DNA from 3 places in the Sphingobium sp. B2D3C genome. Region 1 is predicted to be linked to each of the others. Evidence: riboswitches for the same ligand, from Rfam matches in the RefSeq annotation. Region 1 holds a riboswitch; each other region holds the start of a gene.
What was found. Region 1 has a riboswitch for cyclic di-GMP ahead of M2339_RS03355 (autotransporter domain-containing protein). Riboswitches for the same ligand answer to the same signal wherever they lie in the genome.

Region 1 (4,770 bases):
CCGGAACGATCATCGCACCTGCCGAACTGGAGGCGATTGCGCGGCTCTGCAGGGAGCGCGGTATCGCGATCATCTCGGACGAAATCTACCATGGCCTCAGCTACGGCGCGCCTTGCCGCTCGATGGGAGAATTCGCACCGGATGCGATGATCGTCAGCAGCTTCTCCAAATATTACTGCATGCCCGGCTGGCGGCTCGGCTGGCTTTATGTGCCGCGCCCCATGGTCGAGCGAGCACGCGCCTATATGGGCAGCCTGTTCCTGACCGCGCCGTCGGTCAGTCAGCATGCGGCCTTGGCGGCGCTGGACTGCACGCCAGAGCTGGAAGCGCATCGCGCCACTTACGCCCGTAACCGGGACATTCTGCTGGAGGCCTTGCCAGCCCTCGGTCTGCGACGCATCGCGCCGCCGGATGGTGCCTTCTACATCTATGCGGATGTCAGCGACTTTACGGATGATAGCCCGGCGTTCTGTAAGAAGTTGCTCGTTGAGACAGGCCTCGCCACGGGACCGGGGGTCGACCATGATCCGGTCAATGGCCATCGGTTCATCCGGCTGAGCTTTGCGATCACGGAAGCCGAAGTGCGAGAGGCAGTTCGGCGCCTTTCGGCGTGGTTGCCCGACCAGCGACGGCTGTAACGATCACGTCGCGGGCGGGTGGTCCCCAACCATATTTTAGATGAGCGGATTGCAGTGCAATCGATGTCTTGCTTGCGCATCTGTTAACCATGGTTATCGGCTTAACACGGCCGGTATGGCCTCGCTCCAGACCGGCGGCGCGGATTTTCACACGACAAATCAGCTGCATGGCTCCGATCTGCATGCGCATCATCTTGACAAGGCCAGGATTTTTTGTTGCGCTGCCGCTCAGCTAACGTTAATATTCCTCCTGAAGATGACGGCTCGGCCCCACGGGCGTTCCCAAGGGTGTTCGTCGCCTTCGACAAGGGCAAACTGTCGGTAACGGCGGGACGCAAAGCCTCCGGCCCCAATGGGGTAGCGGGGCTACCGGGGGATGAAATAGAGCATTTTCGGATATCGTGTGTAACCTGCTGTGAGAAGGTCATGGGGTTCGTTTGAACCTCAGGCTGCGCTCCCTGTCGTCGCGCTTCGATCCTGTCTCAAATCCCGTTGAACCGCACCTGCATGGCGGTTTGCCCTTCACATCATCTGGGCGGTGGGCCCACACGAGGGGATTTCGTAATGCAGGGCAAGGCAATCAAAACGCGCGGCGCCGTTCGGCAGGCTCTCAAGGCCGGTCTGTTCAGCAGCGTCGGCATTGCGGGGATGTTGGCAGGCGCATCGGCCGCCCACGCCGAGCCTGGCATTTGCCAGGCTGAGGGTGATGTGACCCTGTTTTTCTGCGAACCCTCGTCGGTTAAGGCTCGTATTGAAGGAGGCGATACCAGCCTCACTGTGAACGGCGCACAGGACGAGTGGAGTATCACGGGCGATGGCGTCAGCTATTATACGTGGGACAATACAGTCTCTGGCGACATTACGTCGACGCTGCTCATCACCAATTCCACGATCAGCACCACTGATAATGGCGGCGTAAACGTCAGTTCCAATATCCAGGGTCGGAACGACATCTCGGTCACCTTGGGCCCGGACGTCACAGTCAACAGCGTGGGTGGCAGCGGTGGCATTTGGGTTCGCAACCAGATCGCGGGGGACATCGCGATCGAGAATGGCGCCGCGCTGACGGTCTCAGGCGTGGAAACCAATGGCATCTCTGCCACCACCAACGCAGGATCGGTGAACATCACCAATAGCGGGGCCATCACGGTCCAGCAAACCAACGGGGCTGCAGACTTCACCCAACGGGGAATTTACGCCGACGGCGGTTTCAACGATGCCGAGCCGGTCGAAGTGACCGTGATGAACACTGGCCAGGTGGAGGCCCAGGCGGCGGGTATCCGCGTCGTCAATTACAACGGTTTGGCTAAAATCACGAACAACGCCTACGTTTCTTCGGTGAACAATCAGGCGCTGGTCGGCTGGACGCCGAACGGCGAAGTGGTGATCGACAATCAGGAGCAGGGTGAGGCTATCTCGGCCAACGGCGCGGCGATTCAGGGCGCCTCGCAGATCGGCAATATCACCATCACCAACGCAGGCATTGCGGAGGGCACCACCGGCATTCTTGCCGTCGCCGGCTTCGATGAGGATGCGCCCGGCTCTGGTAAAATCACCATCACCAACAGCGGCATTGTCACCGGCAGAACCAGAAGCGCAGTTCAGGCGCGCACGCCGCTTGGCGATGTGGTCATCAGCAACACCGGCACGCTGCAATCGCTGAGCGAGATCGCAGCTGTCGATGCAGACACGCTCAGCGGAATGGTCCAGATCACCAATTCCGGGTCGATCCTGGGTGAAACCGGTATCGTCACCAACAGCGCGGCGACCACGATCATCAACGCCGGTACCATCGAGGCCTCGCCTTCCTTCGGCCACGCCATTCTGATGGGCGCCGGCGACGTGACGCTGGAGTTGCATGCCGGCTCCAACATCATCGGCCTCGTCGCGGATGCGGATATCGCGAGCGGCACCAATACCCTGGCGCTGGGCGGCGCCATCAATGCGTCATTCGACGCCGGATTGGTCGGCACGCAATATTATGATTTCGATGAGTTCGTGAAGGTAGGGACCGGCACCTGGACGCTCACGGGGACAGGGACGACCGGCTGGACGGTCCGCGAAGGGACGCTGAACGCTGCCAGCAGCGACGCATTCGGTGTGGGTCAGGCCTATGTCGTTGAAGGGGGCGTGCTGGGCGTGGGGGGCTCCACCTATCAGGCGACCCTGGGCTCGCTCACTGTCGGAGAAGCTGGCCTTGTCTCCACCGATGGCGGCGTGCTCGTGCTCGACCAGAGCAGCGACACCGTCTTCGCCGGCACGTTGGTCGGCCAGGGCAGGTTCGTCAAGGCGGGCGAAGGTGCGCTCGCTTTCACCGGCAATGGCGCTCTCTTCAACGGTGCGCTGGATGTCACCGGCGGCGCCTTTGACCTCACGGGCGGTTTCAGCGCCAGCACGGTGACCGTGGGCGGCGCGGAGCTGGCTTCGCTCAATATCAAGGCGGGGGGGCAGCTCAACTCTGTCTCTGCGGCCATTGGCATGAATGGCACCGCGGGGAGCGTTACCGTTGATGGCGGCGCGAGCTGGATCAACTCAAGCCTCATCGAGATCAGCCGCAATCCCAATTCCTCCGGGTCGCTGACCATCACAAATGGCGGCTCGGTCGAAACTGTGAATGGCAGCATTTATATGGGCGCGGGCGGCTCGGTCAGCATCAGTGGTCAGGGTTCGGCGCTCCGTGTCGGTACGCTGCATTCCGAACTGCCGGCCGACTGGGTTTCGGCCGATGGCTGGTTCAGTGCGGATGAGGGCAGCATCTCGGTGACCGACGGTGGTTTGCTGGAGGCTGACGGCAGCTATATCGGCGGAAACGGGTCCGGCACGGCGACGATGATCGTCGACGGTGCCGACACGGTGTGGCGCAACGGCCTCAGCCTGTACATCGGCGGCACCGGCAACGACACCGTTGGCCAGGGCAATGTGACGGTGTCCGGCGGCGCAGAAGTCACGTCCTACACCAGCGCGCTTGGCGTCGACACCGGCTCGAGCGGAACGCTGACGCTGACCGGCGAAGGCACGACCTACAGTGTTCTCGCCCGTAACGGCTACGCCGGCAACATGCGGGTCGGCTACAGCGGCACGGGCACCGCCACGGTTTCCAACGGCGCCCTGCTGTCGGTAGCCGCCCTGATCGATGTGGCGAGCCAGGAGGGCAGCAGCGGTACGCTGACCATAGAGGCGGGCGGCCGCGTCACCGGCGAATCCCTGCGAATCGGTGGGGCTCAGTCCGCTGTCGGCAGCGTCAGCGTCGATGGAGCAGGCTCCACGCTTGAGATCGGCAGCGGTCGCATCGGTATCGGCATCTCTGGCGAGGGCACGCTCATGGTCAGCAATGGCGCCTCGGCGAGTTCGCAAGGTGCGATCATTGGCTGGGAGTCCACCGGTCAGGGCACGGCCATCGTGAGCGGCGCGGGCAGCACGTGGACCAATGACGGCATTCTCTACGTCGGCAACGTCGGCGAAGGAACGCTCAACATCGCGCAGGGCGGTCGGGTCACCAGCACGGATGGCTATGTGGGCACCGTCAGCGGCTCTACAGGCGCGGCGAACATCAGCGGTGCCAACTCGGTCTGGGACATGAGCGGGCTGTTCATTGCCGGCAACGAGGCGGGCGCACAGTCGACGATCTCGATCTCCAATGGCGGCACATTGCGCGCGGTGCAGGGCACGCTCGGCAATCTCACGGGATCGCAGGCGAGCATGATCGTGACCGGCGCTGGCTCGACTTGGAGCGCCTATAATGATGGCCTGACGAACTGGGCGGGTTACATCAATGTCGGCCTGTTTGGCAGCGGCACGCTGGAGGTCTCGGACGGCGGCAAGGTGGAGGCGGTGCGCGTCTACATCGGCAATGATGTCGCCTCGAGCGGCAGCGTAACGGTAAGCGGCGCATCTTCGGCGATCCGGACGGAGGAAGGCCTCTATATCGGTGCCGAGGGGGCCGGTGTCCTGACGCTAGCCGATGGCGCAGAACTCAGCGCCCAAGTGATCAAGATCGGCAATCGCGCCGGCTCCACCGGCACGCTGAACATCGGCGCGGCGGCAGGCAGTGCGGCCCAGGCGGCCGGTATGATCGATGCCGTCAATGGCATTCAGTTCGGTGCCGGGGCTGGCAAGCTGGTCCTGAACCACA
Region 2 (4,770 bases), 1.8 Mb from region 1:
GCACGTCGCCCACGCCCTCGATGCGGGCCAGCCGGTCCTTGATGCGGGTCTGTGCGTAATTGGAAATATACTCGCGATTGAGCGAGCCGTCGGGCGAAATGAGGTTCACCACCAGCAGGAAGTCCGGCGAGGTCTTCTTGGTAACGATGCCGAGGCGCTGCACCTCCTGCGGCAGGCGCGGCTCGGCAATGGCGACACGGTTCTGCACCAGAACCTGCGCCTCATCGAGGTCCGTGCCCTGCTTGAACGTGACGGTGACGACCACGCGTCCGTCCCCCGTCGATTGCGACGAGAGATAGAGCATGTTCTCGACGCCGTTGATCTCCTGCTCGATCGGGCTGGCAACGGTTTCCGCCACAGTCTCGGCAGAGGCGCCGGGATACATGGCCGAAACGGTCACCGTCGGCGGCACCACCTCGGGATATTGCGAGACGGGCAGGAAGAAATAGCTGATCGCGCCGATGATCGTGATGATGACGGCGATGACCGCCGCGAAGATCGGCCGGTCGATGAAGAAACGGGACAGACGCATGAGGAGCTCTCCTCGGGGCAGCGCTCAGAGCATGTCCGGGTCAGGCGGCTTCACCTGACGGCTCGGACATGCGGAAAGCAAAAGGGACCGGATCATGATCGGCTTCAGGCGAAGCCGATCATGATCTAGCGCGTAAACGTGGCCTGGCCGGACATCAGCGCGGTCGCGGCGGCAGGCGTCGCGGGCTGCGTCTCGGGCACAATGCGGCCTTTGCGGACCTGCACCTTGCCGCCGGGCATGGCGAGCTGGGTGCCGACGATCACCACCTGATCGGCCGGATCGAGCCCGGCCCGCACGACGCGCAGGCCATCCACGACCGGCCCAAGCTCGATCGGCTTGGCGGCGACGGTGCCATCCTTGCCGACGACGAGCAGCGTCTTGCGCGCCTGATCGGTCTGCACGGCGGTGTCCGGCACCAGCAGCGCGCGGGTCGGCGCGCCGGTGGAGAGGCGCATGTTGCCGAACATGCCCGGCGTCAGGAACAGATCGGGATTTGGCAGCACGGCGCGGGCGCGAATGGTGCCCGAGCGCGGATCAAGGCCGTTATCGGTAAAGTCGAGCTTGCCCTTCCAGCGATAGGCATTTTCGTCCTGCAGCTTGATCTCGACCGGCGTGGCGTCGGCATCGGCATCACGCTTGGTCTTGAGGAACAGCGCTTCGGACCCCTCGAAGGTGAAGTAGATCGGATCGAGCGCGTTGATGGTGGTGAGCAACGTGCCGGATGCGCCCTCTCCCGATGAGGCGAGGTTGCCGGGGTCGATCCGCCGATCCGAGATGCGGCCGCCAATGGGCGCGCGCACGGTGGTGAACTCAAGGTCCAGCGCGCGACTGCGGGCACGGGCCTGCGCACCGGCCAGCGCAGCCGATGCCGCCGAGACGCGGGCGCGAAGACGGTCGACTTCGCTCTTGGAAACGGCTTCTACCGCCACCAGCCGTTCGGCGCGCTCAAGATCGCTGCGGGCCAGCGCCAGATCGCTCTGGGCCGTCGCGACACCAGCGCGCGCCTCGGCCAGCGCGGCCTGGAAGGGGCGCGGATCAATGGTGAAGAGCGGCTGGCCGGCGCGGACCATCTGACCGTCCGTGAAATGCACGGCCGTGATCTGGCCGGAAATGCGCGGACGCACCTCGACCGCGCGGCTCGGCTCGAACCGGCCGACATAATCGTCCCACAGCATAATCTCGCGCGCGAGCGGCGCCGAGACGGTGACGGTGGGCGCCGCCATCGCGGCCTGCGCCGGGGGCGACGGGCGCATCAGCGCGTAACCGCCGGCAATGGCGAGCACCGGCAGCGCCACCCAGGCGGCACGGGTCAGCGAGCGCCGCCGCGTCGTGCCACCTTCGATGGGCGTGGCTTCCGCCGGGCTGAGTTTCTTGAGCATGTTCATGCGCGGTTCCTCCGCTTGATCGACAGACGCAAGGCCCCGATGTGGCGGAGCAGCGTCTCATATTGATGGGTCGTATAGCCGGCCTCGTAAAAGCGACCGAGCTCGGATGGGGCGATGTTGTAGCCATGGTGCCAGCTCAGCACCGCGATGCGCCGCAGCGCTTCGAGGCGCGCGCTCGCCAGCGGCATGGCCCGGCGGAAGCCGAAGACGAGGCGCAGCAGGCGGCCCAGGCGGCTCTCCTCGCGCAGCGAAGACAACCCGTCTTCCCGCGCAAGGCGGACAATCGTCCACTCGACCGGAAGGAGGTGGCCATCCTGCACCTGAAGGCTTGCAGCCTCCGATGCAGTGACACCCGGGACCATCGCCCGTGCCCCGCCATCTCTCAGATCCAGATATGCCATCACCGTGTCTCCTCCTGCTTCCCCGGCAGGCACGACGGGGCAGCCCCGGACAGCCAGTGCTGCCGGGCGCGCGCATCGCGGATGCCAGGGACCGATCCGGGAAAGACGGTGCGCGACCGGCGCGTCCGTCCCGAAACCAGAACCTATGAAATTGCTGTCAAATCAAGTCGGGCAAGCAGAACGCGCCCGGCCAAGCCGCACGCACCCCCATGCCTTCTGTACTGACTGGTATATTAATCGGATATTCAGGCGTCAACCCGGTTTTTTGTACCGACCGATATTTTATTTTGCAGCGCGCAAAATCGGTCTTGGGTCCGAGGGCGCTTCAGCGGCTGGGCCACATCCCCATGGTGGTCTCGGCAACGCGCTCCAGCTCCTCGCGCGTGGTGCCGGAGCCGGCCAAAACCGCCATGCCCTGCAAAACGGCGATGAGATATTTCGTGATCGCTTCCGCATCGGCGGGCCCGACAAACTCGCCCTCGTCGATGGCGCGCTGCATCCGGGCCACCAATGCCCGCTTCACGGTCTCGCCGCGCTTGAGCACTTCCTCACGGATCGATTGCGCTTCCGCGCCACAGGCGGTGACGCTGATCACGCTGAGGCAGCCGGTGGGCTGGCCATTGCCGGCAATCGTGGAGAGTGCGCCATCGAGCAGATGCTGCGCCACGCCGCGCGCGGTGGGCATATCCAGCGCCGGACCGATATAGGCCAGCTTTTCCCGCTCGTAGAGATCGAGCGCCTGGCGGAACAGGGCCTCCTTGTTGCCGAACGCGGCATAGAGACTCGGGCGGGTGATCCCCATCGCGTCCGTCAGTTCGCTGAGCGACGCGCCCTCATAACCCTTTGTCCAGAACACACGCAACGCGGCCGCAAGCGCCTGCTCGCAGCAAAATTCGCGGGGCCGACCCCTGATGGCGGTCTGTTCCATATCGGGCGGTATAGAATTCCTCGACGGGCTTGTCGAGTCCGGTGCGACGAAGGGAGCCAGGACGGTCCCGCTCGATCGGCACGTTCTCCCAAGCATGATAAAAGTTAAGTTCAGACTCTTTTCCATGAACCTTTTCCGGAGCTTGACATTTCAAGCGCAGGATCACTCCGATCCCGATAATGGCAAAGCGGTGGTGACGCCGTGACGCAAAGCTTCCGGCCTTGGGTTCAAGGTAGCGGGGTTGCCGAAGGAGCCGAGGTCGGAGCTGTGTGTGCGTGTCTACGCCTCGCTCTGGCTATGATCGCTCCACACCGCTCCGCGCTACGTGGGCCTGCCATCGGATAGCTCCGTCTCCAGCCCGGCTGCAAGCCTGACAGGAGATGACGCAATGGCTCAGGTTCTTTCCACGACGACATTCCGATCCAACAGAACGTCACGACTATGCCGGGCCATGCCCGCCATAGCCGCCTGCTCCGCGCTCGCCATGCTGCTGAGCGCCTGCGAGACCAGCGGTTATTCCCGCTACGCCAATGTCGGCTCGCCAGCGCCCGGGTCGGGCGGCAGCAGCGATGGCGGCAGCAACAATGGCGGCGGCGGCACTGACACGGGCGGCGGCGGAAATACCGGCGGTGGGAACACCGGCGGCGGAAATACCGGGGGCGGCGGATCGGCCGATGGCGGCGGCGGCACCGGTGGCGGTCTGGCTGGGGGCGTCGTTACGCAGGTCTCCCCGGTTCTGGCGACGGCCGGCAATGCCGTGCTCGGCGTCGCGGATGGCCAGCAAGGCGTGACCACCCCCATCGCCGCTGCCTTGCCAGTCACGCAGCCCGTGACCGGCACGATCACGCGGGTGCTGCAGGATACCGGCACGGTGCTGGTCGATGCCGGCGAAGGCCGCACGTTGCTGCTGCAGGGCGCGCAGGGCGTGGTCGGCGATATCGTGTCCATCGACGTTGGCGGTCGCACCGTAACCAACGGTCTTGATGGCACCGCAGGCGCGATCGGCGTTGGCGTGCTCGGTGACACCCAGCCGACGGGCACGCTCGCATCCGCCGGCGTGCTGAACGCAGGCAATACCGCGCTGGCCACCGTGAACGGCATCGCCGATGTGCGCGTGACCAACATTACGGCGCCCACCGGCGGCATTTCCGACAATCTGCTGAATGTCGCGCTCGGCGGCAATCAGCTGCTGGGGAGCGGCGATCCGGCGCTGGTCAACGCCAATGTGCTGCCGAACGGCGCGTCCCTGCCCGGCGGGGGCACGGGGGCCGTGGGCGGCGTGCTCGGCGCCGTGAGTTCGACCGTTGGGTCTGTCGGCGGCGCCGTGGGCGTGGGCGGTGACGTGTCAGGCGGCGGCGTGCTTGGCGGTGGAACAGCCACGGGCGGCGACGTAAATGGCGGCGTGCTCGGCACGGTCGGTGCCACGGTCGGCTCGGTCGGCGGTGCGCTAGGCGTTGGCGGCAGCGTCGAAGCCGGTGCAGGCGCGGGGGCCGGCACGACGACCAATGGCGGCTTGCTGGCGCC
Region 3 (4,770 bases), 2.1 Mb from region 1:
TGATCCGCTTTGGATTGATGTTGAGGCTGGCGCTCCCGCCGGCCTGCTCTGTCGTCGCAGGCTGGGCAGAAGAGGAAGTGCAAAAAGCGGATGGGAAGGCGCCAGCGACCAACGCGATAGCGATAGCGATGCTCTTGCGTTGGTTCGCAGATCGCGTGAGACGCTTCACGACGCCTGGGAGAGTCATCACCGGCGTCTCTCGCTCATTCATATTGCGCCAGGACCAGCAAAGGCCCGCCGTCGGGCCCGTAGCTGTCGCGCAGCGCTTTCAAAAGAAATGGAGGAACAGACAGAAGGCCATCGCCGCTCAGCCGGCCCATGAGGACATCCTCGAATCCCGAGGGACCGGCTTCAAAGGACGGGAAATTATCATCGCTCAGCGTCGCAATCGGTGCCCTAAGCGAACCCCCTGCGCCTGGCTGGACGAATGCTTGCGAGACCAGGAGAGAAAACGTCTGGTTGCTGCCCCCGGCGATTTGAATAGGAGCGGCCATGGAAAGCCCGGCGTTTTGGTCGCTCTCGTTTGACTGCGGCCCTGGCGACAAGATCATGACCCGGAGGCTCGACTGAAGAACCAGCACCGGCTGCAGGACAATGTCCTTCGCCGATTGCGTAATCGAAGCCGGCTCCACGATCGAAACCTGGCCTTTCGCGGTCGCTTCCGCTGCGTTCACCTGTGAGGCTGCAAGCGCCGCGCAAAGGCACAGCGCTCCCAGCGCAGGAGCGGTCGCCAGCAACAGGCGCGCTCCCATCCGGATGGATGATGAGACCGTCACGAGACGCTCCTGTCACAGGTCAGTTGTAGGCGACGGTCGCCGTGAAGGTGCCCGAGTAATTGCCAGAGGCCTGCGTATTGGGCAGGGAGAAGCTACCGCCGACGCCGAAGGTCGCGGTGCCAGCCGTGCCGATGGAGCTGGACAATGTGCCTGTTGCGGCACTCGGCGTCAGCGTGACGGTGATCGTGCCGCCGGGCGTACCGGTCATGGAGAAGCTGGCGGGCACCGAAATCGAGAAGGTCTGCCCCCCTTCACCCGAGACCGTATAGGCTGCGCGTGACGTCGTGCCGCCAGCGGCAACGGCATCGCCGGAACCAGACAGGCTGCGATTGCCCGTCGAGGCATCGACAGTGACCGTGTTGGTCCCTGCTACCGAGGGTTTCACGATAGTGCCGAACGCAAGGTCGCTGGTTTTTGCGATCGAGATCGGCTGAACGATCCGGGCTGTACCCGTGGTCGACACAGATGCTGAGGATTGAGCGTAGCTTGCCGCCGGGATGGAACCCAGAAGCGCAATTGTCGCGATAGACTTCAAGTTCACGAACATGACGATGTCTTTCTTTTACTTGATATGCACATGAATTTAATCGGAAAATATCAGACCCCACCCGCCTTGGAGGCCCTCGGGCGGCAGCGTTTCGCGGGTCTTGGGATTACAAGCGGGTGCATCTGGCGAGCCAGTCGCAAGCAACTGGATCACGTGATGATCGGTAAGGGTGCTTGCTGACCGTCGCCAAAGACGGGCCGTTGCCCGATGAGGGCGGAAAGGATCTGGAAGGCGCGAGGACGACAGGTCCACAATAGTTCTCCGTTTCGGTAACCCCGCTATCCCTGTGAGGGACCGGAGGCTTTGCGTCCCATCGTCGCCGATGGTTTGCCGTTTCGACCGAGAATCTCGGGCGCTATTAGGTAAATTTTGATTTAACTATTATACGCTACACAGTCAACGCCTATGTGGTGAACGACCAGATGGAGAATTGTGCGACTACTCCCATGTTGAACCGCCGATCGAGCAGCCCGATTAGGAGAGCGTTTGTTTTCAATGAAATAAACGCGAGGTTTGGATCATCAGAGCCTAAGCAACACGCCAAGAACTTCGCGGACTGAAGCGAACCGACGATGCGGTTAGCTCGCGCCAAACCGAATTCCATGAGGATGTATTTCGTTGCCGTCGCTATGATCCCGACGAATTACACATCCGGGCTAAATGCCAAGGCCCGCCTCGCGAAAAGCGCCGCTTGGGCTCCTCTCCCCTCGCTTCGCTTGTCAGGGCGTGGAGCGCGCGACGCGGCCAAGCGTCGGCCGTCATCGAAGCGCTTCTGCGGTGGGGCGCTGCCTCAGGATGTCGGCGCAATGCCGGAGAGCAACGAAAGGCAGGCTTGAAAAGGTCTTCGTGCTACCGACCCACCGCTATGTCAGAGCAACCGCCTCAACCGGCAGAGCGCACGAAGTTCTGGCTGATCTGCTGGCCGGACCGGGCCAGTCTGCGCACCTCGGGCAGCCGAGACGCTTCATATCGCATGAGCGCGGCATTCGGGTCGGTCCGCAAGGCCGCCGGGTCGAGGCAGCGCGCGAGGGTGAGAGCATCTTGCGCGGCGGTTGCAAAGCCATTGCCCGTCATCGGCGTGCAGACATGGGCAGCGTCGCCAACCAGACACATGCGGCCGGCGACGAGCCGATCGGGATAATATTCCACGACCGGTGTGCCGAGCACCGCTTTGCGGGCGATGCATTCCAGGATCGCGTCGCGCCAAGGCGATGGCCAGTGCCGGCGCGCCAAGGCGGCCAGCTCGTCGAACAGCGCATCCGGCATGTCATTGGGGCGCAGCGAATGCCGCACCAGCGGGCCCTCGACCGCCCCTGTGCTGCGGAGGATTGCGTTATGTCCGGCGTCGTACCAGCCCCAGCCGACCCGGCGGTGGCCCCGCTCCGGACTGCCATCGGCGGCTGTCAGCGGAAAGCCGAGAAGCACATAGGGCCCGGATTCGAGAAACTCCAGATTGGGCGGATAGCGGACAGACAACGCCGACTCTTCGGCAAAGCCGACCCAGGCCAGATACTCCGCGAAGACGGCATCCGGGCGCTCCGGACTGACCTGCCGCCGCACGACGCTCTGATAGCCGTCCGCGCCGACCAGCACCTTGCCGTCGAACCGCCGACCATCGGCGGTCCTTGCCCAGGCCCGATCCTCCGCCTCTCCCGTCGCTTCCACACAGGCGTTCTGCAGGACCACAATGCCCGCCCCGTCCGCCGCTGCGCGCAGACCGCGATAGACCGATTGCCATGCCTGGACGCCCGTCGCGAGCGCGCCCGTAGCGTGAGGACGCCCAGTCAACTGCTCGAGCAAGCCATAGCCGACCTGCAGCGCGGCCCCGGTGCGGTCGGTATCGGTCGAGCGCTCCAGGAGCGTGATCGAGAAGCCATGCCGCGACAGTGCGAGGCCGGTCATGAGGCCGGCAAGCGAGCCGCCGACGATCAGAATGTCGCTCATCCGCTCCGGGCTTGCCGACATCAGCTTTTCGGCGTCACCCAGACCTCGACGGGGGCGACGAACTTGCCGGGCGCCGGTTTGCCGACCTGCACGCGATCGATCGTCACCAGCTCGCCGCTTTCCAGATTAAAACTGGCCCAGGGCTTGGGCATGCGACCGAAGGTCATTTTCTGAACGGGTTGGCCGGTGGCCGAATTCATGATGGTTGCGATGACACTCATGGCCCAGCCGATAGCCATCACGGCGTGCCTCGGTCCAGCGATATTGATGGCCTGCCGACGCCGCGCGGGTACATCCGACGGGTTCGTTTGAAATTTCGCTTTTCCGGTGCGCGGATAGGTCCCGTATCTCGCGCCGACCCCGTCGTCCGGCCAAGCTAACGGGAAACTCGCTAGCCAATATAGTCTTGCGAGTGAAATTCGCTCGCGCCGGGGGCCGACCATCTGCCCATTTCAAAATACGAAATATACGAAAGTAATTGACTTTCGTTGTCAGGCCCTGCGAAGGTCGCTCCATGGATATTGCGTATGATGTTCTGGTCGTTGGGGGAGGTATAAACGGCGCTGCGATTGCGCGCGATGCGGCGGGTCGTGGCGCGCGTGTCATGCTCGTCGAGCAGGACGATCTCGCCGCGCACACCTCCTCCGCCAGCACCAAGCTCATTCATGGCGGGCTGCGCTATCTCGAGCAATATGAGTTCCGGCTGGTCGCCAAGGCCCTGGCGGAGCGGGAACGGCTCATGCGTGCGGCGCCGCATCTCATCCGCCCGCTCGAGTTCGTTTTGCCCCATGATCGCGGCATGCGCCCCATGTGGATGATGCGCATCGGCCTGTTCCTTTATGATCGGCTGGGCGGGCGCAGCAGCCTGCCCCACTCGCGGGCGATCAGGCTGGCCGGGGATGGCTATGGCAGCGCCATTCAATCTCGATTTGGCCGCGGCTATGTCTATGCCGATTGCTGGGGCGACGACAGCCGCCTCGTCGTCGCCAACGCGCAGTGTGCCGCCGAGCATGGCGCGACGATCCTCACCCACACAAAATGCCTCGCCGCACAAAGGGATCAGCATGGCTGGCGCGTGTCCTTGCAGGGCACTGACGGCACGCCGTTCGTCGCAACGGCGCATGTGCTCGTCAATGCCACCGGCTCCTGGGCCGCTGACTTCCTGCCCGAGCGGGCCGGCGTTGCGGGCGCGGGCACATTGCGGCTGATCAAGGGCAGCCACATCGTCACCCGCAAGCTGTATGAGGGCGACCACGCCTATATCCTGCAGAATCCGGACAAGCGCATCGTCTTTGCCATTCCCTATGAAAACGACTTCACGCTGATCGGCACGACGGATGTGGAGTGGCAGGGAGCGCCGGACGTCGTGAAGATCGATGCGGCGGAAACGGATTATCTCTGCGACTCCGTCAACCGCTGGTTCACCACGCAGATCACGCCGCAGGATGTGATGTGGAGTTTTGCCGGCGTGCGCCCGCTCTATGACGACGCGACGACCAACGC

Region 2: another riboswitch for cyclic di-GMP. It lies ahead of M2339_RS11730 (hypothetical protein); the one in region 1 lies ahead of M2339_RS03355 (autotransporter domain-containing protein).
Region 3: another riboswitch for cyclic di-GMP. It lies ahead of M2339_RS12800 (DUF4402 domain-containing protein); the one in region 1 lies ahead of M2339_RS03355 (autotransporter domain-containing protein).

The regions. Positions count from the first base shown of each region.
Region 1 covers NZ_JAOQOK010000001.1:724,090-728,859, forward strand. The annotation lists gene M2339_RS03350 (pyridoxal phosphate-dependent aminotransferase) at 1-638, shown strand, start outside; cyclic di-GMP riboswitch class I at 938-1,012, shown strand; gene M2339_RS03355 (autotransporter domain-containing protein) at 1,203-4,770, shown strand, end outside.
Region 2 covers NZ_JAOQOK010000001.1:2,513,859-2,518,628, forward strand. The annotation lists gene M2339_RS11710 (efflux RND transporter permease subunit) at 1-532, opposite strand, end outside; gene M2339_RS11715 (efflux RND transporter periplasmic adaptor subunit) at 658-1,917, opposite strand; gene M2339_RS11720 (hypothetical protein) at 1,914-2,318, opposite strand; gene M2339_RS11725 (TetR/AcrR family transcriptional regulator) at 2,644-3,246, opposite strand; cyclic di-GMP riboswitch class I at 3,418-3,495, shown strand; gene M2339_RS11730 (hypothetical protein) at 3,698-4,770, shown strand, end outside.
Region 3 covers NZ_JAOQOK010000001.1:2,789,444-2,794,213, forward strand. The annotation lists gene M2339_RS12790 (hypothetical protein) at 1-169, opposite strand, end outside; gene M2339_RS12795 (hypothetical protein) at 204-737, opposite strand; gene M2339_RS12800 (DUF4402 domain-containing protein) at 796-1,323, opposite strand; cyclic di-GMP riboswitch class I at 1,589-1,665, opposite strand; gene M2339_RS12805 (FAD-dependent monooxygenase) at 2,206-3,267, opposite strand; gene M2339_RS12810 (hypothetical protein) at 3,288-3,488, opposite strand; gene glpD (glycerol-3-phosphate dehydrogenase) at 3,782-4,770, shown strand, end outside.